Regions from separate parts of the Massilia sp. DJPM01 genome, predicted to be linked through region 2. Evidence: predicted binding sites of a transcription regulator. Region 2 holds the regulator's gene; each other region holds the start of a gene.
The links. The regulator LexA, encoded in region 2, represses DNA repair genes until DNA is damaged. The targets are predictions, from matches to a motif close to ACTGTATNNNNATACAGT.
Positions count from the first base shown of each region.

Region 1 (7,198 bases), on a different contig from region 2:
ATATCTACGACCTGGTCCTGGCCCAGCCATGGGAAGACTGGTTCAGCGTCGACCACACCATCCGCGTCGACGTCACCGCCGTCAAGTCGCCCCTGCGCAGCCTCGAATTCACCACGCTGAAAATCAAGGACGCCATCTGCGACCGCTTCCGCGACCAGTTCGACAAGCGCCCCTCGGTCAACACGCGCGAGCCGGACATGCGCATCGTGGGCTTTCTCGACAACCGCAATTTCACGGTCTACCTCGACACCTCCGGCGAAGCCCTGTTCAAACGCGGCTGGCGCGAAGAAACGGGCGACGCGCCGCTGCGCGAAAACCTCGCCGCCGGCATGCTGCGCGTCTCCGGCTGGAAACCTGGCACGGTGCTGTTCGACCCGATGTGCGGCTCCGGCACCATCCTGATCGAAGCGGCCCAGATGGTGCAGGGCATTCCGCCCGGCGCGCGCCGCAGTTTCGCGTTCGAGAAATTCCACAACTTCGTGGCCGCCCCGTGGCAAGACATGAAAAACGCGATCAAGCCGCTGCCGTTACCAAGCGAGCCGACCATTTTCGGCAGCGATATCTCGGGCGACATGGTCGCCATGACGCGCCATAACCTGAAAATCGCCGGCATCATGTTCGACGTGCCGCTCAAGCAGATCGAGGCGCAGGAAGTCAAGGCCCCGACCGAGCAGCCGGGCATCCTGCTGACCAACCCGCCGTACGGCGAGCGGATCGGCGTGCGCGGCGACAGCACCATCCCGGCCGACGACATGTCGGTCGCGTTCTACTCGGCGCTGGGCACCACGCTCAAGCAGCGCTTCGCCGGCTGGACCGTGTTCCTGTTCACCGCCGACCTGACCTTGCCCAAACTCCTGCGCCTGAAGGAAGCGCGCAAGACGCCATTCTTCAACGGCGCGCTCGAGTGCCGCCTGTTCAGGTTCGACATGGTGGCCGGCTACAACCGCCGCGAAGAAGCCAAGCCGAAACCGGAGTAAGCATGTTCCCCAGCCCGCCGCCCGACCTGCCGCCCGATCCCGTCACGCCGGTGCCCCTGGCGCCGGCGCCAAGGCGCGCAGTGCCCGGCATGGTGGGCCTGGCGACACTGCTGGCCGGGCTGTCGATGCTGGGACCATTCTCGATCGACGCCTACCTGCCGGCCTTCCCCAACATCCAGGCCTCGCTGGGCGCCACCCCGATCGAGGTCCAGCAAACCCTGACCGCCTACATGCTGGCCTTTGCCGGCATGGTGCTGTGGCACGGCGCGCTGGCCGACGCTTTCGGGCGCCGCAACGTGGTGCTGTGCGCGCTGGTGGTGTTCGCCATCGGCACCTTCGGCTGCGCCGCCTCGCATTCGGTGCACTATCTGTGGATCTTCCGCATCATGCAGGGCGTGTCGGCCGGGGCCGGGATGGTGGTGGGACGCGCCATCATCCGCGACCTGTACGACGATGCGCCGGCGGCGCGCCTGCTCTCGCTGGTGACCATGATCTTCACCATCGCGCCGGCGATCGCGCCGATCCTGGGCGGCTGGATCGTCAAGTATTCCGACTGGCGCACCATCTTCCTGGTGCTGCTGGCCTACAGCGTGATCCTGTTCATTTTCTGCTACCGGCGCCTGCCCGAAACGCTGCCGCCGGAAAAGCGCCAGGCCTTCAATCCGCGCTACCTGTGGCAGAACTACAGCGCCGTTTTCAGTTCGCCCCTGTTCCACATGAAGGCCGGTATCGTGGCCTTCAACTTCGCCGGCCTGTTCCTGTATATTGCGGCCGCGCCGGTGGCGCTGCCGCTGCACCTGGGCCTGGGGCCCGACCAGTTCGGGTGGCTGTTCATTCCTACGGTGGCCGGCATTTTCCTCGGTGCGCTCGCGGCCAACCGCATCGCCGGCAAGATCACCTTCGCGCGCCAGATCGGCATCGGTTTCGGCTTCTTGCTGGCCGCCGCCCTCGCCAATCTGTTGTATCACAGCGTCTTTACACCGGCGCTGCCGTGGAGCGTGGCGCCGATGTTCTTCTACACCTTCGGCATGTCGCTGATCGCTCCCGGCGCCACCCTGCTCGCGCTCGACCTGTTCCCGCACATCCGCGGCACGGTCGCCTCGTGCCAGTCGTTCGCCGTGACCCTGCTGGGCGCACTGGTGGCGGGCGTGATCGCGCCCTTCCTGTCGCACTCGATGCTGTGGCTGGCCATGGGGCAGGTCGGTTTCGCCCTGTGCGCACTGGGCTTGTGGGTGGCGTCGCGCATGTACCGCCGCCGGCGTTCCGACAGTCTCCGGAGTGTGCCCCACAAGCAGCCTCTACAATAAAACTTTTGCCTTGGGTAATGTTCCACGGGTCAACATTCGTGCATATATGCTAAGATAGCCGTTTTTAAAACCTGACATGCTGCCCAAACCCCGCGCGCGACAGGTGCATGTTGACTTTTTCGTCGTGGCCGCATTGCGTTGTGCGCCACCTCCAACCATCGACCATTTGGCGGCAGTTTTCGACACAATGCAGCATTCGGACAATGATCTTCGCAAGCGGCCAGGGCGTGCCCTGCCCCCACGGTTTCCCGCACCAGCCGGACAAGTGCGCGTTGCGGATGCGGACGATGGATTCCGTTTAAGGCTCCAATGAACGACAATCCTGCCAGCGCGCTGTCGCGGGCCGCTTCCGCCGCCGAGCCGAGCGCCACTTTCGGCGCGGCCGATCTCCCTGCGCAGCCGCGCATCCTGCTGATCGACGACGAGCCACGCCTGCTGTCGGCCCTGCACGAACTGCTGCGCGACCGCGGCTTCGAACTGGTGACCGCCAAAAGCGGCGCCGAGGCGCTGGCGCAGTTGAGCGCGCGCCGCTTCGACCTGGTCCTGCTCGACCTGCGCCTGCCGGACATGAGCGGCCATGAGATCATGGACTTCATCAATGAGCGCGAGATCGACGCCGACGTGATCGTGATGAGCGGCGACGTCGGCATCGAGGCGGCCATCGGCGCGCTCAAGCGCGGCGCCTACGATTACCTGCGCAAGCCGTACAGCCGCGAAGAGATGCTCAAGACGGTCGGCAACGCGCTGCAGCAGCGCAGCCTGGCCATGGCCAACGAGCGCATCGCCTCGCAGCTGGAAAACTCGGAGAAGCTGTACCGCTACCTGGTCGACAGCTCGCCCGACATCATCTACACCCTCAATCACGAGGGCCGCTTCACTTTCATCAACGACCGCGCCTTCCAGCTGCTCGGTTTCGCGCGCGAAGACCTGATCGGCCAGCACTACACCATCCTGGTGCACGATGAAGACCTGGAGCGCGCGCGCTACGCCTTCAACGAGCGCCGGGTCGACGAGCGCGCCTCGCGCAATGTGGAACTGCGCCTCAAGTGCCACGCGCGCGCGGGCCAGAACCGGGCGTTCAACACGACCCTGATGACGATCTCGCTCAATTCGATGGGCATGCATGTGCCGGACCACGACGTCAAGAAGCTCGAGTTCTACGGCACCTACGGCGTGGCGCGCGATATCACCGACCGCAAGCGCGCCGAGGAAGTCATTTCCTACCAGGCCTACCACGATATCCTGACCGACCTGCCGAACCGCATCCTGTTCAAGGACCGCCTGGGGCTGGCCATCATCCAGGCCAAGCGCAAGCTCACCGAGCTGGCCGTGATGTTCATCGACCTCGATCGCTTCAAGCTGGTGAACGACACGCTCGGCCACGTCAAGGGCGACGAGCTGCTGCAGCAGGTCGCGCTGCGCCTGAAGCTATGCCTGCGCGATGGCGACACCCTGGCGCGCCAGGGCGGCGACGAATTTACCATCGTGCTGCCGGAACTGGCCGGGCGCGGCGAAGCGAAGGCGATCGCCGAGAAGTTCCTCACCTGCCTGCACCTGCCGTTCGACCTCGATGGGCACCAGGTGCACGTCTCGGCCAGCATCGGCATCGCGATCTATCCGGGCGACGGCGAGTCGATCGACGAATTGCTGCGCCACGCCGACATCGCCATGTACCAGGTCAAGGCGCTGGGCAAGAACGGCCACAGTTTTTATCACAACTCGATGCTCGACGTGTCGCACCAGAAGATCGCGCTGGAACAGAGCCTGCGCAAGGCGCTCGAGCAGAACGAGCTGGAAATGTACTACCAGCCGCAGATCGACGTGATCACCGGCCGCATCATCGGCGCCGAAGGGCTGATGCGCTGGAACCATCCGCAGCGCGGCGTGCTGAGCGCGAACGAGTTTTTGCCGTTCGCCGAAGACAATGGCCTGATGCTGCCGATTTCCGACTGGATGCTGGACGCCTTGTGCCGCGATATGCTGGTGTGGAACGAGAACGGCGGCGAGGCGATCCGCCTGTCCCTGAATCTGTCGCCGCAATACCTGGACCGCGGCGACTTTTTCGAGAAGATGCGCGGCGCGCTGCAGCGCTACGGGATTTCGCCGGCCCAGATCGAAGTCGAGATCACCGAGAATATCTGCATCCGCAATCCGCAGTATGCGATCGAGCAGTTGAACAAACTGTGCCAGCTGGGCGTGTCGGTGGCGATCGACGACTTCGGCACCGGCTACTCGTCGCTGTCCTACCTGCACCGCTTCCCGATCCACACCATCAAGATCGACCAGTCGTTTGTGAAGGAAATCCACGACGAGCAGGGGCATTATCCGGTCATCCTGGCGATCATTTCGATCGCGCGCGGCTTGGGTTTGCACCTGATCGCCGAAGGCGTGGAAACCGAGGTGCAGGCGCGCTACCTCAAATCGAACGGCTGCCTGACCATGCAGGGCTACCTGTTCCATCATCCGATTTCACTGGCCAGCTTCCTGGAAGTGCTGCGCGAGCAGGAAGTGCAACTGGCCGCTTGCCAGGCCATGCCGCAGGCCAAGCGGGCCTGAGGGCAGCGGCGCCGCAAGAGGCCTGACAAGACTGCACATCCTGGCGCACAGCGCCTGCGCCCATCCATGGGAATGGTGTAAGATACTGTATATATATACAGTTGAGCGCCTGGCCCATGGAACTGACCGACAAGCTGGAAATCCTCGCGGATGCGGCAAAATACGACGCGTCCTGCGCCAGTAGCGGCGCGCCCAGGCGCAGCTCCGAGGGCAAGGAGGGCATCGGCGCCACCAATGGCATGGGAATCTGCCACAGCTACACGCCGGACGGGCGCTGCGTCTCCCTGCTCAAGATCCTGCTGACCAATTTCTGCGTCTACGATTGCCAGTATTGCGTCAACCGGCGCACCTCCAACGTGCCGCGCGCGCGTTTTTCGGTCGATGAAGTGGTCAAGCTGACGCTCGATTTTTACTTGCGCAACTATATCGATGGCCTGTTCCTCAGTTCCGGCATCATCCAGTCGGCCGACTACACCATGGAACAACTGGTGGCCATCGCGCGGCAGTTGCGTGAAGTCCACAATTTTCGCGGCTATATCCACCTCAAGACCATTCCGGATGCCGATGCCGCCCTGATCGCCGCCGCCGGCAAGTATGCCGACCGGCTCAGCGTCAACATCGAACTGCCGACCGAGGGCAGCATCGCGCGCCTGGCACCCGAAAAAAGCGTGCACACCATCAAGCTGGCGATGGGGGCCATCCGCCGCAAGCTCGACGAAAAGGCCGGGGAAGCGCGCGCACCCAAGTTCGCGCCGGCCGGGCAGAGTACGCAGATGATCGTCGGGGCCGATGCCAGTGACGACCACACCATCCTGGGCACCGCCGAAACCCTGTACGGCAGCTACAAGCTCAAGCGCGTCTACTATTCGGCCTTCAGCCCGATTCCGCACAGCCCCGACAGCGTGCCGCTGGCGCCGCCGCCCATGCAGCGCGAGCACCGCCTGTACCAGGCCGATTTCCTCATGCGCGGCTACGGCTTCAATGCGGCCGAACTGCTGCCGGCGGCCGGCAACCTGGCGCTCGACATCGATCCCAAGCTGGCCTGGGCGCTGGCGCACCGCGAGCATTTCCCGATGGACTTGAACATGGCCGAGGAAGCGATGATCGCGCGCGTGCCCGGCATCGGCCTGCGCAACGCCAAACGGCTGGTGGAACTGCGCCGCCTGCGCCGCATCCGCTACGCCGACCTGACCCGCCTGCGCTGCAGCATGAAAAAAATCGCGCCCTTCATCGTCACGGCCGACTACCGACCTGCATCGGACACTACCGCGTCCGAGGTGCTGCGCCGCTCGATGGCCGAGCATTCACCCCGGCAGCTGGATTTATGGGCGCAATTGCAGGCGGCGTAAGCGCGGCCGCTTGCGCCGCGGCCGGGCGTCCGGTACTGGTCCATTCCTTCGACCAGTGGCGCCATGCCGCGCGCGACTTGCTGGCGCACAAAGTGCCGCCCCACGCGGTGCAATGGATTTCGCACAAGGATGACGGCGATTTGTTTTCGCAGGGCGCGCAACCGCCGGCGCCGGATGCGGTCGAACCTCATAGCACGTCCACCATGCGCATCTCGCGCCAGCTGATGGACATGCTGCAAAGCGCCGCCTGTTGCCGCGTGCCGAACCGCTGGGCGTTTTTGTACCTGGTGCTGTGGCGCTGGCAGCAAGGCGAAAAAGACGTGCTCTCGGCGGCCGACGACGATGGCGCCCGCCTGCACGCCATGGTCAAGGCGGTGCAGCGCGAGCAGCACGACATGCACGCTTACATCCGTTTTCGCGAGCGCCGCGAAGACGCCGGTCCGCCCCGTTTCGTGGCCTGGTTCGAGCCGGCCCACGATGTGCTGCCGCAGGTGGCGCGCCACTTCGCCAGCCGCATGGGACGTGTCACGTGGATGATCGCCACGCCCGAGGCCAGCGTGCTGTGGGATGGCGCCACCCTGCACAGCACCGGCCCGCTGATGCGCGGCCCGGAAGACATCGACGATGCCGGCGAAGCGTTGTGGCTGACCTATTACCGCAGCATCTTCAACCCGGCCCGCCTCAATGCCGACCTGATGCACGGCCACATCCCCACGCGCTTCTGGAAAAACCTGCCGGAGGGCGCGCTGGTGCCGGGGATGGTGTCGCAGGCGGCCGCCGGCGCGCGCAAGGTGGGCCAGACCCACAGCGTGGGGCAGCGCGGCGGTACGGTCATTCCCATTTCCGCCGACAAGGCGCAGCCGCAGCGCGAGGCGCCCAGCACGCTCGACCAGTGCCGCCGCTGCGAACTGTGGCAGAACGCGACCCAGGCGGTCGGCGGCATCGGTCCGCTTGAAGCGCGCATCATGCTGGTGGGCGAGCAGCCGGGCGACCAGGAAGACCTGGCCGG
Region 1 is NZ_JAQOZV010000058.1:7,859-15,056, reverse strand. It holds gene PO883_RS27730 (class I SAM-dependent RNA methyltransferase) at 1-977, shown strand, start outside; gene PO883_RS27725 (multidrug effflux MFS transporter) at 980-2,284, shown strand; gene PO883_RS27720 (bifunctional diguanylate cyclase/phosphodiesterase) at 2,594-4,840, shown strand; gene PO883_RS27715 (putative DNA modification/repair radical SAM protein) at 4,957-6,189, shown strand; gene PO883_RS27710 (UdgX family uracil-DNA binding protein) at 6,165-7,198, shown strand, end outside.
Region 1: PO883_RS27715 (putative DNA modification/repair radical SAM protein) is a predicted target of LexA. The motif match lies at 4,925-4,942, and genes of this name have one in related genera.

Region 2 (7,198 bases):
GTACCGAAGCTGATCGCCGCGTAGCACGAGATGATGACCCAGCTCGGCGGCGCCTTGTCGGCGGCGTCGGTGTAGCCGCTGGCGATGAGCAGCATCCAGATGATGCCCATGGTCTTTTGCGCGTCATTGCCACCGTGGCCCAGGCTATACGCTGCGGCCGATGCCAGCTGCAGGCGGCGGAACCAGGTATCGACCTTGCGCGGCGTCGATTTGACGAACACCCACGCCACAATGAGCATGATGATCGAGCCCAGCGCAAAACCGAGCAGCGGCGCGACCACGATGAAGATGACGGTCTTGAGCAAGCCCGCGCCAACCAGTGCACCGGTGCCGGACTTGGCCACCGCGGCGCCCACCAGGCCGCCGATCAGCGCGTGCGAGGAGGAGGAAGGAATGCCGTAATACCAGGTGATCAGGTTCCAGATGATGGCCCCGACCAGGGCCCCGAAAATGACGTAGTGGTCCACCACCTTGGGGTCGATGGTGCCCTTGCTCAGGGTGGTGGCCACGTGCAGGCCGACCACGCCGATGGCGATGAAGTTGAAGACGGCAGCCATGGCCACCGCGCTCTGCGGTTTGAGCACGCCCGTCGAGACCACGGTCGCGATCGCGTTGGCCGCATCGTGGAAGCCGTTCATGAAGTCGAACAGCAGCGCCAGCGCGATCAACATGCCGAGCACGTAAATGCTGATTTGGATATGTTCCATGCTCGTCCCGCTTACGCGTTTTCGACGATGATGCCTTCGATGATGTTGGCAACATCCTCGCAGCGGTCGGTGACGGTTTCGAGGATCTCGTAGATTGCTTTGAGCTTGATCAGGTTGCGCACGTCCGGTTCATCGCGGAACAGCTTCGACATGGCGGCGCGCATGACATGGTCGGCGTCCGATTCGAGGCGGTCGATCTCTTCGCAGATGGCGACGATCTTTTGCGAGTTGTCCATGTTGTGCAGCAGGCCGACGGCTTGCTCGACTTTCTGGCAGCAGGCCAGGCACAGTTCGGCCAGGCGCTTCGCTTCCGGCGTCACCGCTTTCAGGTCGTACAGCGAAACCGTCTGCGCCGCATCTTCCATCAGGTCGAGGATGTCGTCCATGCGCGTGATCAGCTTGTGGATGTCGTCGCGGTCGATCGGGGTGATGAAGGTCTTGTGCAGCATGTCGACCGTGGCGTAGGTGATCTTGTCGGCTTGCTTTTCGATGCTTTCGATCGCGTGGACGCGGTTTTCGAGATCGTCGAAGTTGGTCATCAGGCCAACCATTTCATGCGCGCCCTTCACGCACAGTGCAGCGTGCTGGTTGAAGAGCTCAAAAAATTTGCCCTCGGTGGGCATCAGGCGTCCAAACATGGTTTCTCCGTTAAAGCGCGTTAAAGCGTAATTGATACTGCAGAAGGCCGCCGCTCGTGGCGGCGGCATCGTGATTTAGTCGCCCTGGTAGACCGCCAGGTTACCGCTGTAGTTACCGAATTTGGTGTACTGTCCGATCCAGGTCAGTCGTATCGAGCCAATCGGGCCATTACGCTGTTTGCCGATGATGATCTCCGCGGTGCCCTTGTCGGGCGAATCCGGGTTGTAGACTTCATCGCGATACAGGAAGATGATGACGTCGGCATCCTGCTCGATAGCGCCCGATTCGCGCAAGTCGGACATGATGGGACGTTTGTTGGGGCGTTGTTCCAGCGACCGGTTCAGCTGCGACAGGGCGATCACGGGACAGTGCAGCTCTTTCGCCAGGCCTTTCAGGCTACGCGAAATCTCGGAAATCTCCGAGGCGCGGTTGTCGCCCGGCTGGCTGCCCGTCATGAGCTGGATGTAGTCGATGATGATCAGGCCAAGCTTGCCGCACTGGCGCGACAGGCGGCGCGAGCGCGCGCGCAGCTCGATCGGATTCAATGCCGGGGTCTCGTCGATGTACAGCTGGGCATCGTTCATTTTCTGGATCGCGTGCGTCAGGCGCGGCCAGTCTTCGTCGTTCAGGCGGCCGGTGCGCAGGCGGTGCTGGTCGAGCTGGCCGACCGAACCGAGCATACGCATGGCCAGCTGGGTGCCGCCCATCTCCATCGAAAAGATCGCGACCGGCAAGCCGGCTTCGATCGCCACGTTCTCGCCGATGTTGACCGAGAACGCGGTCTTGCCCATCGATGGACGGCCGGCCACGATCACCAGGTCGCCCGGCTGCAGGCCGGAGGTCATGCGGTCAAGGTCGATGAAGCCGGTCGGCACGCCCGTGATTTCGCTCTGGTTGTCGCGGCTGTACAGTTCATCGATACGCTCGACCACCTGCGTGAGCAGCGGCTGCACCGCGAGCCAGCCTTGCGATCCGCGCGCGCCCTGTTCGGCGATGGCGAAGATCTTGGACTCGGCTTCGTCGAGCATCTGCTTGACTTCCTTGCCTTGCGGGTTGAACGCATTGCCGGAAATTTCGTCGGCCACGGTGATCAGTTTGCGCAGCACGCCGCGGTCGCGCACGATCTCGGCGTAGCGCCGGATGTTGGCCGCCGACGGCGTGTTCTGCGCCATCGCGTTCAGGTACTGCAAGCCACCCACATCCTCGGCCTTGGCGATGTTGGAGAGCGCCTCGAACACGGTGATCACGTCGGCCGGTTTCGACTGGTTGATCAGCTTGACGATCTGCTCGAAGATGATGCGGTGATCGTAGCGGTAGAAGTCGTCCGCATGCATCATGTCGGCAATGCGGTCGAACGCGGCGTTATCGCGCAGCAAACCACCGATCACAGATTGTTCTGCTTCGATGGAATGGGGCGGGATGCGGAGAGCGTCTAGCTGCGGATCGGATGGTGCGTTCATGGCGCGAATTATACCTGCTTCGGGTCAACTGGCTGACATAATTGGGGAGATTCGGGCGTAAAAAAAGCCGGGAAAACCCGGCTTTTTTGTAGTTGCCTTGCAAGCATGATGCTTGCAAGGCAACAATATGACTTGATGTCGCTTAGGCAGCTTCGCCAACAACAGCGATGGTGATCTCGACAACGACGTCGGTGTGCAGGGCGACTGCAACAGCGTGCTCGCCAGTCGTTTTCAGCGGGCCGGTAGGCATGCGTACTTGCGCTTTTTCTACAGCGAAACCAGCTTTCGTCAGCGCTTCAGCGATGTCGAAGTTGGTGACCGAACCGAACAGACGGCCATCGACGCCCGCTTTTTGAGCGATCGAGATGGTCATGCCGCCCAGCTTGTCGCCTTGGGCCTGGGAAGCGGCCAGCTTGGCAGCTGCTGCTTTTTCCAGTTCGGCGCGCTTGACTTCAAATTCAGCGACGGCCGATGCGGTAGCACGGCGAGCCATGCGTTGCGGGATCAGGAAGTTACGTGCGTAACCGTCTTTGACTTTAACAACATCGCCCAGGTTGCCGACGTTAACAACTTTTTCCAACAGAATGATTTGCATAGAGTTTCTCCAGTTTATCCGCAGCGATTAAGCGTGGTGCAGATCGGTGTATGGCAGCAGCGCGAGGTAGCGGGCGCGCTTGATTGCGGTGTCAACCTGGCGCTGGTAGTGCGCCTTGGTACCGGTCAGGCGTGCTGGCATGATCTTGCCGTTTTCCTGGACGAAGTCTTTCAGGGTGTCTACGTCTTTGTAGTCGACCTGTTCAACGTTTGCTGCGGTGAAGCGGCAGAATTTCTTACGCTTGAACAGTGGGTTCTGTTGTTTGCGCTTTTCTTTAAGCTTGAGCTTGTTCTTGTCGAATTTTTTACCGAATGCCATTTGAGGCTCCTGTATCTAAAAATGTGCTGTCGCGTCAGGCGGCGGCACAGAAATCAATGATGTGAAACACCAGGCTTTTGCTGCTGCGGTTCTTCTTGGCCAAAAATCCCGTGAACTGATGCACGGCGCCCAATTCGGCCTGGCTGAATCGTCCCGAAATCTCGCCCGCGGCAAGCGCGGTGATGTCGAATTCGACCAACCTGGCTACCCCTGCTTCCATCTGCTGCGAACTGTGCATCAGAGTGGCGGTCACGATCGGCACGCCGGCCGGGGTATAGCGCAATACGTCGCGCTCGCAAATCAGGGCTACGAACTGGAGTTGATTCACCGGGGTGAGGTCAAGTCGCGTTCAGGGATCCCGGTCAACAATTACGCTGCTGCGGCTGGAGCTGGCGCTGGAGCGGCTGCAGGAGCAGGGGCTTCAGTGCGGTGGCTCTTGGCTGCGTCTTCACGTTGTACCGATTTCATCATCGGCGACGGCGCGGTTTCAGCCTTCTTCATCTTAACGGTGAGGTGACGCAGCACGGCATCATTGAATTTGAACGCGGTTTCGAGTTCCACGAGGGTCTCGTTGTCGCATTCGATGTTCAGGCAGATGTAGTGCGCTTTTGGCAGCTTCTGGATCGAGTAAGCCATCTGACGACGGCCCCAGTCTTCAACACGGTGAACCGAACCGCCGCGCGTGGTTACGCTGGCTTTGTAGCGTTCGATCATCGCCGGGACTTGCTCGCTTTGGTCCGGGTGGACGATAAAAACGATTTCATAATGACGCATGCATAACTCCTTAGGGACGTTTAAACAAATGCCCACCTCGGCGTCAAGACGAGTGTGGGAAGGGAAAGCCGGCAATTATAGCGTGTAATGCAGCAACAATCAAGGACGCAGTGCGGCACTTGTGCGATCGGGCACTGTTCACGGCACGAAGTCGTCGTCCAGCAGTTGGGCTGCGCTGTAGGGGAGTTCGGTTGGAAATGCCTTTGGGGGCAGGCGGGTTTCTCGCGCCGCAGCCAGTACGGCTTGCCGATAGCGGCGCCTGGCAAGTGCTGGAATGTCACGAACAAGACTGGGACTGTCTTGCAACAACTGTGCGATTTCGTCACGCTGGTGGGCAAGCGTATTTAGCCAGCTGCTTGACTTACGCTTGGGCTGATATTGGCACTCAAGCAGGTGAATCGCCACCACCTTCAGGCGGCTGCTTAGCTCCCTGCGATCACGGCCGGTCATGCCCTCAAGCTCCTCTACCAGATTGTCGATATCAAGCTGCCCGAACTGGCGCGCGCGCAACAAACTCACTTGCGGCTCAAGCCACAGCACAAAATCCTCCTCATAACTCACCCGTGGAACCTCACGCCGACCCATGACGCACCTCCTCCGCTGCTTGTTGGACAGCGCCCATCGCAAATAATTCGCCTGTTCGGCCAATTAACCCTTGCATTGCGCGAAATACTGTACAAAAATACAGTCTGTCCATATACACAGTCCCGCATACCGATGATCAAGCTCACACCACGGCAAGAACAAATCCTCAACCTGATCAAGGATGCGATCGAGAACACGGGCTTTCCTCCCACCCGTGCCGAGATCGCCAATGAACTGGGCTTCAAGTCGGCCAACGCGGCCGAAGAGCATCTGCAGGCGCTCGCGCGCAAGGGCGCCATCGAAATTTCGCCCGGCACCTCGCGCGGCATCCGCCTGATCGGCGCCAGCGTCGACGCCATTGCCATGCCGCCGCCGAACCTGCTGATATCGCTGCCGCTGGTTGGGCGCGTGGCTGCCGGTTCGCCCATCCTCGCGCAGGAGCATGTGGAAGCGACCTACAGCGTGGACCCGGCGATGTTCTCGGCGCGTCCCGATTTCCTGCTCAAGGTGCGTGGCTGGTCGATGCGCGACGCCGGCATCATGGATGGCGACCTGCTGGCCGTCAAAAAGGTCGACAGCGCCAAGAATGGCCAGATCGTGGTGGCCCGGATCGGTGACGATGTCACCGTCAAGCGCTACAAAAAGACCGGCTCGCTGATCGAACTGCTGCCGGAAAATCCGGACTTCAAGGTCATCCATGTCGATCCGGCGACCGACGAGTTCGCGCTCGAAGGCCTCGCGGTAGGATTGATGCGCAGCTGGAACTGAGCGTGCGGGCGCTGTTCCACTGCGCCCGTGCCGTCTAGTCGCCCTTGCGCGGCGCCGTCGTCGCCGCTTCGGTGACGATCCGGTTGTGTTCCTTGATATAGGCGTCGGTGGCACTGCGCCAGGCGCCGAAGTCGGCCAGCACCAGCTTGGCCGAGACCTTGGCGTTTTCGGCGATGCCGGCATACACGCCTTCCAGATGCACGCGCGACTGTTCGGCTTCGTCCTTGGTCAGCAGGTCGGCCACCTCCTTGGGAATGCGCTTGGTCAGCGGACTGGCCTCGTTGAGGTTGCGCACGAAGCCGTTGTAGCAATCCTGCCAGGCCGCGACCTTGGCCGACACGCTCTCGATTTCATCGTTCTGCTTCGACATGGCCGGAATGCGCGGCACCGGGCAGCGGAACTGGCCCGCGCTGAGCTCGGCGCCATCGTATTTGGATATCCAGTAATCAAGCTCGGCGCGCCGCGTTGCGCGCTTGTTGATCATCGCGAGCGAGCCGGCGGCGGTCTTGTTGCCCTTGGCCGCCGATTTCTTGAACCAGGCTTCGGCCTTGGCCAGGTCCACCGTCCCCGCCTCGCCGTAAAAATACATTTCGCCCATGTGCAACTGGGCTTCGGCATTGCCGGCGTTGGCCAGCTTGGTGTAGAGCTGCAGCGCTTGCGGATACGATTTTTTCGCGAACAAGGCGTTGGCGTCGGCCAGCTCGTCCGCTTGCGCCACGCCGCCCAGCATCAATGCCAGGCAAAACAGGGATTTCTTCATTGCACGTCTCACGATGGGATGTCCGGATGCGCATCATAACCGGATTGGTGCGGCTCGACAGGGACACCGCTTTGCCGTAAAGTATTATTTTTTGCAACACTTATCACTACTTATGAGCAAGCGAAACAAGAGTGCGGCGCGCGCCGGTAGCCGCCCCCCTCTTTCCTTCAAGCCCAGTTAGGACGCCCATTGCGACGTTTCGACTATGACCAGGGCGCGTCCGACAAATTCCGGGAAGTCGACCAGGACGGCTGCGATGTCCATGTCCGCTACGGCAAGGTGGGCGCGGCGGGACAACGGCAAACCAAGACCCATCCGGACCACGCCACGGCGGCGGCGATGGACAAGCTGATTCGCGAAAAAACCGGCAAGGGCTACGCTGAAAGCGGCGCGGCGCCCTGGCTGGCGGTCGAGCCGCTGGTCGACATCTCGCCCGAGGTGGCGGCGCTGGCGATGCCGTCGCGCCGGTTTCCCGGCGTAGCGCGCGACATCGACATCTGCGCCGAACGGGACAATTCAGGCTACTCTATCTACGACAATTACAGCGAGGGCGACATGCTATTGCGTGAGCAGGCCTCGACGTGCTGGCCAT
Region 2 is NZ_JAQOZV010000019.1:73,885-81,082, reverse strand. It holds gene PO883_RS14385 (inorganic phosphate transporter) at 1-707, opposite strand, end outside; gene PO883_RS14380 (DUF47 domain-containing protein) at 719-1,345, opposite strand; gene PO883_RS14375 (replicative DNA helicase) at 1,421-2,806, opposite strand; gene rplI (50S ribosomal protein L9) at 2,949-3,401, opposite strand; gene rpsR (30S ribosomal protein S18) at 3,429-3,719, opposite strand; gene priB (primosomal replication protein N) at 3,754-4,047, opposite strand; gene rpsF (30S ribosomal protein S6) at 4,089-4,493, opposite strand; gene PO883_RS14350 (DUF29 domain-containing protein) at 4,632-5,078, opposite strand; gene lexA (transcriptional repressor LexA) at 5,211-5,846, shown strand; gene PO883_RS14340 (tetratricopeptide repeat protein) at 5,881-6,606, opposite strand; gene PO883_RS14335 (WGR domain-containing protein) at 6,796-7,198, shown strand, end outside; gene PO883_RS14330 (DUF4132 domain-containing protein) at 7,197-7,198, shown strand, end outside.

Region 3 (7,198 bases), on a different contig from region 2:
AGATTAAGCTATGAATCCCACCCTGCGCCAGATGCGCGCCCTCGTCGCGCTTGCCAAGACCGGCAGTTTTACCCTGGCGGCCGAGTATCTCCACGTGACCCAGGCGGCGCTGTCGGGGCTGATCAAGGAGCTCGAACTGACCCTGGGCGTGCGCGTGGTCGACCGCAGCACGCGGCGGATCGCCCTGACCGAGGTCGGGCGCGAGCTGACGCCCCTGTTTTCCAAGATGATAGACGACCTCGACGGCGCGCTGCTCGACATCGCCAGCCAGACACGGCTGAAAAAAGGCGTAGTCCGGATCGCGGCCCCGCAGTTGATGTCGTGCACCTTGCTGCCGCAGGTCATCGCCGCCTACCGCAAGGTGTATCCGGAAATCCAGGTGCGCCTGGTCGATTGCGCGGTCGAAAACGTGACGGCGCGCGTGTTCAGCGGCGAGGTCGACTGCGGCATCGGACCGGAACGCGATCCTACCGCGCAGATCGAGGCGGTGGTGCTGTTCGAGATGCCCTTCGTGCTCGTGTTTCCGCAGCAGCACCCGCTCGAGCAGCGCGAGCGCGTGACATGGTCGGACCTGGCAGCCTACCCGTTCATCTCGCTGCAAGGGCAGTTCACCGAGCGCCTGCTGAGCGACATGCACCATTCGCTGCGCGACGTGCCGCTCAATCCGGTCAATGAAGTCACGTTCATGACGACCGCGCTGGCCATGGTCAGCGCCGGACTGGGCGTGACCGTCTGCCTGCCGTATGCCGAGCCGCTGGTACGCTTGCACCAGTTGCACATGCGCCAGTTGCACGAGCCCGAACTGACGCGGCGCTTTTTCGTGTACACGCGCGACAAGCGCTCGCTGTCGCCGGCGGCGGAGAGCTTCATGACCTTCCTGTTCAAGTTCGTCGAGTCGCATGACTGGAACATTCCCATCGCCGCAGACCAGGGGCCTGCGCAGTCTTGAGCCGATCACATCGCGCCATAGCTTGCGCGCATAGCGCCATGTGATCGGCTGCGGACGGTCGCACTACGCGGTCGACCGCGGACGCGCCAAGGCGCCATCGATCACCGACGTACAGACGACGCCATCGGTCGTGGATGCACAAACGACGCCATCGATCGCCCACGCACAAATGACGCCTTCGGTCATGGATGCACAAACGACGCCGTCGATCGTGATGGCGCAACACACGCAGCAGGCCACGGGCGCCGCGAGCCGCCGTCAGCCGGGTGCGCTCACGCAGCGTCATGGACAGCGCGCCTTGCCAGCGCTGCGCCGGTGGCGCGCCGCCTCTATAATTGATGCTCGCTTCCAACGGATACTACCCATGTCACACAACACCATCGCCATCAACCAGCGCATGGATCAATTCGACGGCCACCATCGCGTGTGGCTGTTCGGCTATGGCTCGCTGATCTTCAAGGCGGACTTTCCGTACATCGAGCGCAAACCGGCGACGATCAGCAATTGGACCCGGCGCTTCTGGCAAGGTTCACACGATCACCGCGGCACGGAGACTGCCCCGGGCCGCGTGGCCACGCTGATTGCGCAGCCCGGCGCCGTCACTGCGGGCATGGCTTACCTGATCACCCCCGAAGTGTTTGCCCATCTGGACCACCGCGAAAAGAACGGCTATCTGCGCCTGGCAACCGACATCCGTTTCGAGGACGGCGGCAGCGAACTCGGGCTGGTGTACATCGCGACCGAAGACAATGCCGCCTTCCTCGGCGAGGCGAGCGAGCGTGATATTGCCCGTCAAATCGCATACTCGCACGGCCCGAGCGGCGCCAACCGCGATTACCTGATCGACCTTGCCCACGCGCTGCGCGAACTGGGCATGGAAGACGCGCACGTGTTTGAAATCGAGCGGTATTTAACTGACCTGCGTGAATAAGCACGGCAAGCGAGCCGCGAAAAACATCTTATCGAGCGCCTCCTATCCAAACAAATCCAGCTGCCCCGTCGCGTTGCCGCATTGCTTGGCGGGCGCTGTCGGCACCACCAGCGGCCGCTTGAACCGTGAGGCATCGAGTTGCGCAAAGCGCCCGCTGGTCGCGCTCATGCCCAGCCGCTCGACTGCCTTGACGAAACGCTGGCGTATCAAATCCGCCCAAACGCCCTCCCCGTGCATGCGCTTGCTGAAGTCGCTGTCGTAGTCCTTGCCGCCACGCAGCTCGCGCACCCGGTTCATCACCCGCTGCGCCCGCTCGGGAAAGTGTGCCTGCAGCCATTCCTGGAACAGGGGATTGACTTCCCAGGGCAAGCGCAGCACCACGTAATGGGCGCTCACGGCACCGGCATCGCGCGCGGCTTCCAGCACCCGTTCGAGCTCGGGCTCGGTGATGAAGGGAATCACCGGCGCGACGCTGACCCGCACCGGGATGCCCGCTTCCGTCAGCCGCCTGATCGTGCGCAGACGCCGCGCCGGTGCCGCCGCGCGCGGTTCCAGCGTGCGCGAGATTTCCGGGTCGAGCGTGGTGATGGTAAGCGCCGCAATCGCCTGGTTCTTGGCCGCCATGGCCGCGATGAGGTCGACGTCGCGCTCGATCAGCGACGACTTGCTGATCAGCGCCACCGGATGCTCGCAATCGTGCAGCACCTCCAGCACGCGCCGGGTGATGCCCAGGCCACGCTCGCACGGCTGGTAGGCGTCGGTATTCACACCCAGCGCAATCGGCTCGGGCACGTAGGATGGCCTGGCCAGCTCGCGGCGCAGCAAATCGGGCGCGTTGACCTTGGCGAACAGGCGGCTCTCGAAGTCCAGCCCCGGCGACAGCCCCAGGTAACTGTGCGATGGCCGCGCAAAACAATAAATGCAGCCGTGCTCGCACCCGCGATAGGGATTGAGCGACACATTGAAGGGAATGTCGGGCGAGGTATTGCGGCTCAGGATGGTTTTGGCGAATTCGTCCGTAACCTGGGTACGGAAGGGCGCCGGCGCCTCGTCTTCGTCGTCTTCATGCACCCAGCCGTCGTCGAACCGCTCACGCGCGTTGACTTCGTAGCGGCCTTGCAGATTGGTCACCGCTCCCCGCCCCTTCTGCGCAGCCAGCGGACGCGGCGGGAGCATGACGTTTTCTTCAACATCCTTGTCGCGATCAGTCACCGCAGCACCTATTTAACTGTATAAACATACAGTATTCTACGTTGGTGCCGCCGCCAGTTCAAGCAGCGTTCAAAGCCGGCCTTGATGCAGCACAAACGCATCGATCAAATCATCGAAAGCGCGGCTCAGCGGGAGGAACTTGTCATGATCGCCTTCGATCTCGCCCAAGGCATGGCAAGTTGCCTCCAGGGTCGATAGCTGGTCCGGCGCATGCGCCTTGCGAATGCGGTAGCGCGACGGCGGCATGCCGTTCAGCGGCAGGCGCGGCAGCGCATGCAGCAAAGGGTTGAGATAAAGCATCTTGCGGCTCTTGCGCCAGGTGCCGTCCAGCACCACCAGCAACAGTTTCCCGGGCGCGTGCAACAGTTCCGGCGGCAGTGGCGGCGGTGCCGGCATGCCCAGCGACCTGTCGTCCGGCGTGTCCGGATACAGCAGCACGGCGCGCCGGCCATCGAGCGCCAGCAGCTCGCCGAGCTGCGCCGGATCGAACACTTCGCCCGCAACCAGCGTGCTGCCCGCCACGCTCAGGTGCAGCAGGCGCGCGCTGCCCTTGGCGTTGCTCACTTCCATGGGATGCTGCAGGATCAGCAGCCGCACCGCACTTGCCACCGGACTGATCCATCGGCAAATGCAGGCCACGGCCGGCCGCGCACAGTGCGCACAGATGCTGCGCCGCGCCGGACTGGCCTGCCCCTGCTGGCCCGGCCCGGTCATCGGACTCCCACCCGGCGCGGCAGCGCGTCAAAAAACAGCCGGACAATGGCAAAACCGGGCGGCAAGCCGCTTGCGGGGGTGAAATTGTTCATGATGGCGAAAGGCGCAAGGCGCAAGGATGACGGCCTGCGCATGTTAACACCGGCAAGCCGGTAGCGCGAGGGCACTTTTTCCAACTAGAAATATTCCCAGCATCCTGCTTCCGGCAACGCGAGCATCGAAGCAACAAAGCGTGCAATCGGCAACTATTTTTCTCACAACAGGCGTCGAGTTGATATTCCGGTATTGCCCAACGACATCACCCTACATAGAATCAAATCATTCCTTTAGGCAATCCAATCCATCGGAGCCCACCATCGCTACCCTGATTCCCCGCGCCCTGCGCCTGTTCCTGACCGCCCTCGTGACCGGCTTCACCTTGTTGCCGTCGGTGGCGATCGAGCAGGAATTGCCGCTCGACTACCGGCTCAACGAGCAGGTGATCGCCGTTCCCGCCGGACCGTCCAGCCGGTCGGAATTGCAGACGACCGTGTTCCGCCCCAACGGCGCCGGCCCGTTTCCCTTGCTGATCATCAACCACGGCAAGGAATCGGGCGAGCCGCGCAAGCAGACGCGCGAGCGCTTCATCTACATGGCGACCGCCTTCGTCAAGCGCGGCTATGCGGTACTGGTGCCGATGCGGCGCGGCTTCGCGGGCTCCACCGGCAACTACGCCGACCATGGCTGCAACATGACCGCCAACGGCTATGCCCAGGCCAGCGATGTGCAGGACACCATCGACTTCGCGCGCCGCCAGGGCTGGGTCGACCCCGAGCGCATCGTGGTCGCCGGCCAATCCTACGGCGGACTGGCCACCATCGCCCTGGGCACGCGCGAGGTGCCCGGCGTGCGCGGCCTGATCAATTTTGCCGGCGGCCTGCGCGACGACGCCGACCGCTGCGACTGGCGCGCGCAACTGGTGCACGCCTTCGCCACCTACGGTGCCAGCAACAAGATTCCCAGCCTGTGGATGTATGGCGTGAACGATTCGCTGTTCGGGCCGGACCTGGTGGCGCGCATGCACGCGGCCTTCGAGCGGGCTGGCGGCAAGGCGCGCCTGGTCGAATTCGGCGCCTTCAAGCGCGACGCCCACGGCATGGCCGCCAGCCGCGACGGCGCCGGCATCTGGTGGCGCGAGACCGAACGCTTCCTCCAGCAAATCGGCATGCCGACCAGCGAAGTGGTCGCGGTGGCCGATGCGCCGAGCGTGCCGAAAACCGATTTTGCCCGCGTCGACGATATCGCCGCCGTGCCCTACCTGAGCGAAAATGGACGCGCCGCCTATCGCGAGTATCTGCACAAGATGACCCCGCGCGCCTTTGCCGTCTCGCCCAGCGGCGCCTGGTGCTGGGCCGAGGAAGGGGAAGATCCGCACACGCGCGCACTGGCTGCCTGCGCGCGCACCAGCGGCCAGCCGTGCCAGTTGTACTCGGTCGACGACTACGTGGTGTGGCAAGGAAAGCTGGCCTCCAGCGGCGCCAATGCCGGCAGCGGCGGGGCCGGCGCGGCCAGTCTCTGACGCGGCCGTGGCGCAACACAGCCCGCATGCGACAAGCGCGTGCGCGCGCCAAATGCATATACAATGTGAGCGACGTTTTTTCTCTTTGGAGAGACTTTCATGCCGCCACGTATCATCCGCGCAGTCCTCGCCCCCGCCCTCTTCCTGTCCTGCGCCTTTCAAGCGGCCTCAGCCGCAAACAACTATCCGATCGTCCTGGTGCACGGCTTCCTCGGCTTCGGCCCGGAGCAGTACACCAACACCGGATTCAAATACTGGGGCGGATTCGACGACATCGTCGGTCACATGCGCGCGCACCAGGGCCAGCATCAGGTATGGGCCGCGTCGGTCGGGGCGATCAGCTCGAACTGGGACCGCGCGGCCGAACTGTATTACCAGATCAAGGGCGGCTGCGTCGACTACGGCAGCAGCCACACGGCCAGCTTCGCGACCTATGGCGCGCTGCGCCAGCCCGCAGGCAAATGCTGGGCCGCCGATCCGGCCAACAATCCGCAAGGCTATCCGGCCGCGATGTACCCGGCCTGGGATGCGCGCCATCCGATCCACCTGATCGGCCACAGCCAGGGCGGCCAGACCATCCGCGCCCTGATCGAACTGCTCGAACACGGCTCGCCCCACGGCGACGAAGGCGGCGGCGAGCTGTACAAGGGTGGCAAGACCGGCTGGGTCGTCAGCGCCACCACCATTTCCTCGCCCAACGATGGCACCAGCCTGCGCGACGCCATGGGCGACTCGGGATCGGCGCTCACGCAACTGGCGGGCGGCATCGCGGCCATGGCCAGCATCGGCAACGTGGCGCAGCCGGTGCACGACTTCGGACTCGAACAGTTCGGCCTGCGCAGCAGCGCGGTCGAGCCGTCGGCGGCTTATCAGCAGCGCGTGATGGCCGCGCCGTTTTCGAACCCGGGCAACTTCGACTCGGCCCAGGCCGAAATGACGCCCGACGGCGCGCGCACCTTCAATGCATGGGCCAAGACCTCGCCCTCGGTGTATTACTTCTCGATGAGCAACCAGGCGACCGAGGCCGGCAGCGCCTGCTGCAACAACACCGATCGCCTGCTGTACCCGCTCCAAAACCCGTCCTTCCAGTATCCGCGCGCCGACATGGCGTCGCTGACCCGGCCGTATGCGGGCGAGTGGGTGATCCCGTCGGCCGGCCGGCGCGGCATGGGCTCGTACTCGCTGGCCATCTCCGGCCGGGTCCCGGTCGACCGCACCTGGTTCGCCAACGATGGCGTGGTCAACACGGTCAGCATGCGTGCCCCAGCCGGGCATCCGGTGCGCGACTACGATGGCACGCCAGTGCGCGGCAGCTGGAACTTCCTGCAAAATTACAAGGGCTACGACCACTTCGACATGATCGGCTGGCCCAGGTCGGGGCCGCGCGTGTATCCGGTCTACGATGCGGTCGCGGCCATCTTGTACGGACTATGAGGGGCTGAGCGTGCGCGACCAGGCTTGCAGCTGGGCCACGGTCGCGGTCACGCCGCCGCACACGATCACCAGCACGTTCTTGAATGCGCTCAATTCCGGGCGGCCGGCGTAGGCCACCGCCAGCGAGGCGCCGCAGGCCGGCTCCACCACCACCCGGTGGTCGTCCATGAAGCGGATGCAGGCCGCCACCGCCGCCTGGTCGGTGACCACCATGCTGCTCATCGGGTGCACCCGGGTCCAGTCGAACGCCGCCTGCGACACCTGGCGCGAGCCGAGCGTGGTGGCGATGCTGGCGATGCGTGGAAGCTCGATGCGCTCGTCGGCCTCGATCGACTGCGCCAGCGAATCGGTGCCATCGGTTTCGACGGCGAATAGCGGCACCTTGTCCCAGCCATTGCGG
Region 3 is NZ_JAQOZV010000033.1:16,481-23,678, forward strand. It holds gene PO883_RS20420 (LysR family transcriptional regulator) at 11-949, shown strand; gene PO883_RS20425 (gamma-glutamylcyclotransferase) at 1,314-1,880, shown strand; gene PO883_RS20430 (PA0069 family radical SAM protein) at 1,923-3,056, opposite strand; gene PO883_RS20435 (tRNA-uridine aminocarboxypropyltransferase) at 3,162-3,806, opposite strand; gene PO883_RS20440 (CocE/NonD family hydrolase) at 4,210-5,364, shown strand; gene PO883_RS20445 (triacylglycerol lipase) at 5,464-6,798, shown strand; gene PO883_RS20450 (pyridoxal-phosphate dependent enzyme) at 6,793-7,198, opposite strand, start outside.
Region 3: PO883_RS20430 (PA0069 family radical SAM protein) is a predicted target of LexA. The motif match lies at 3,108-3,125, and genes of this name have one in related genera.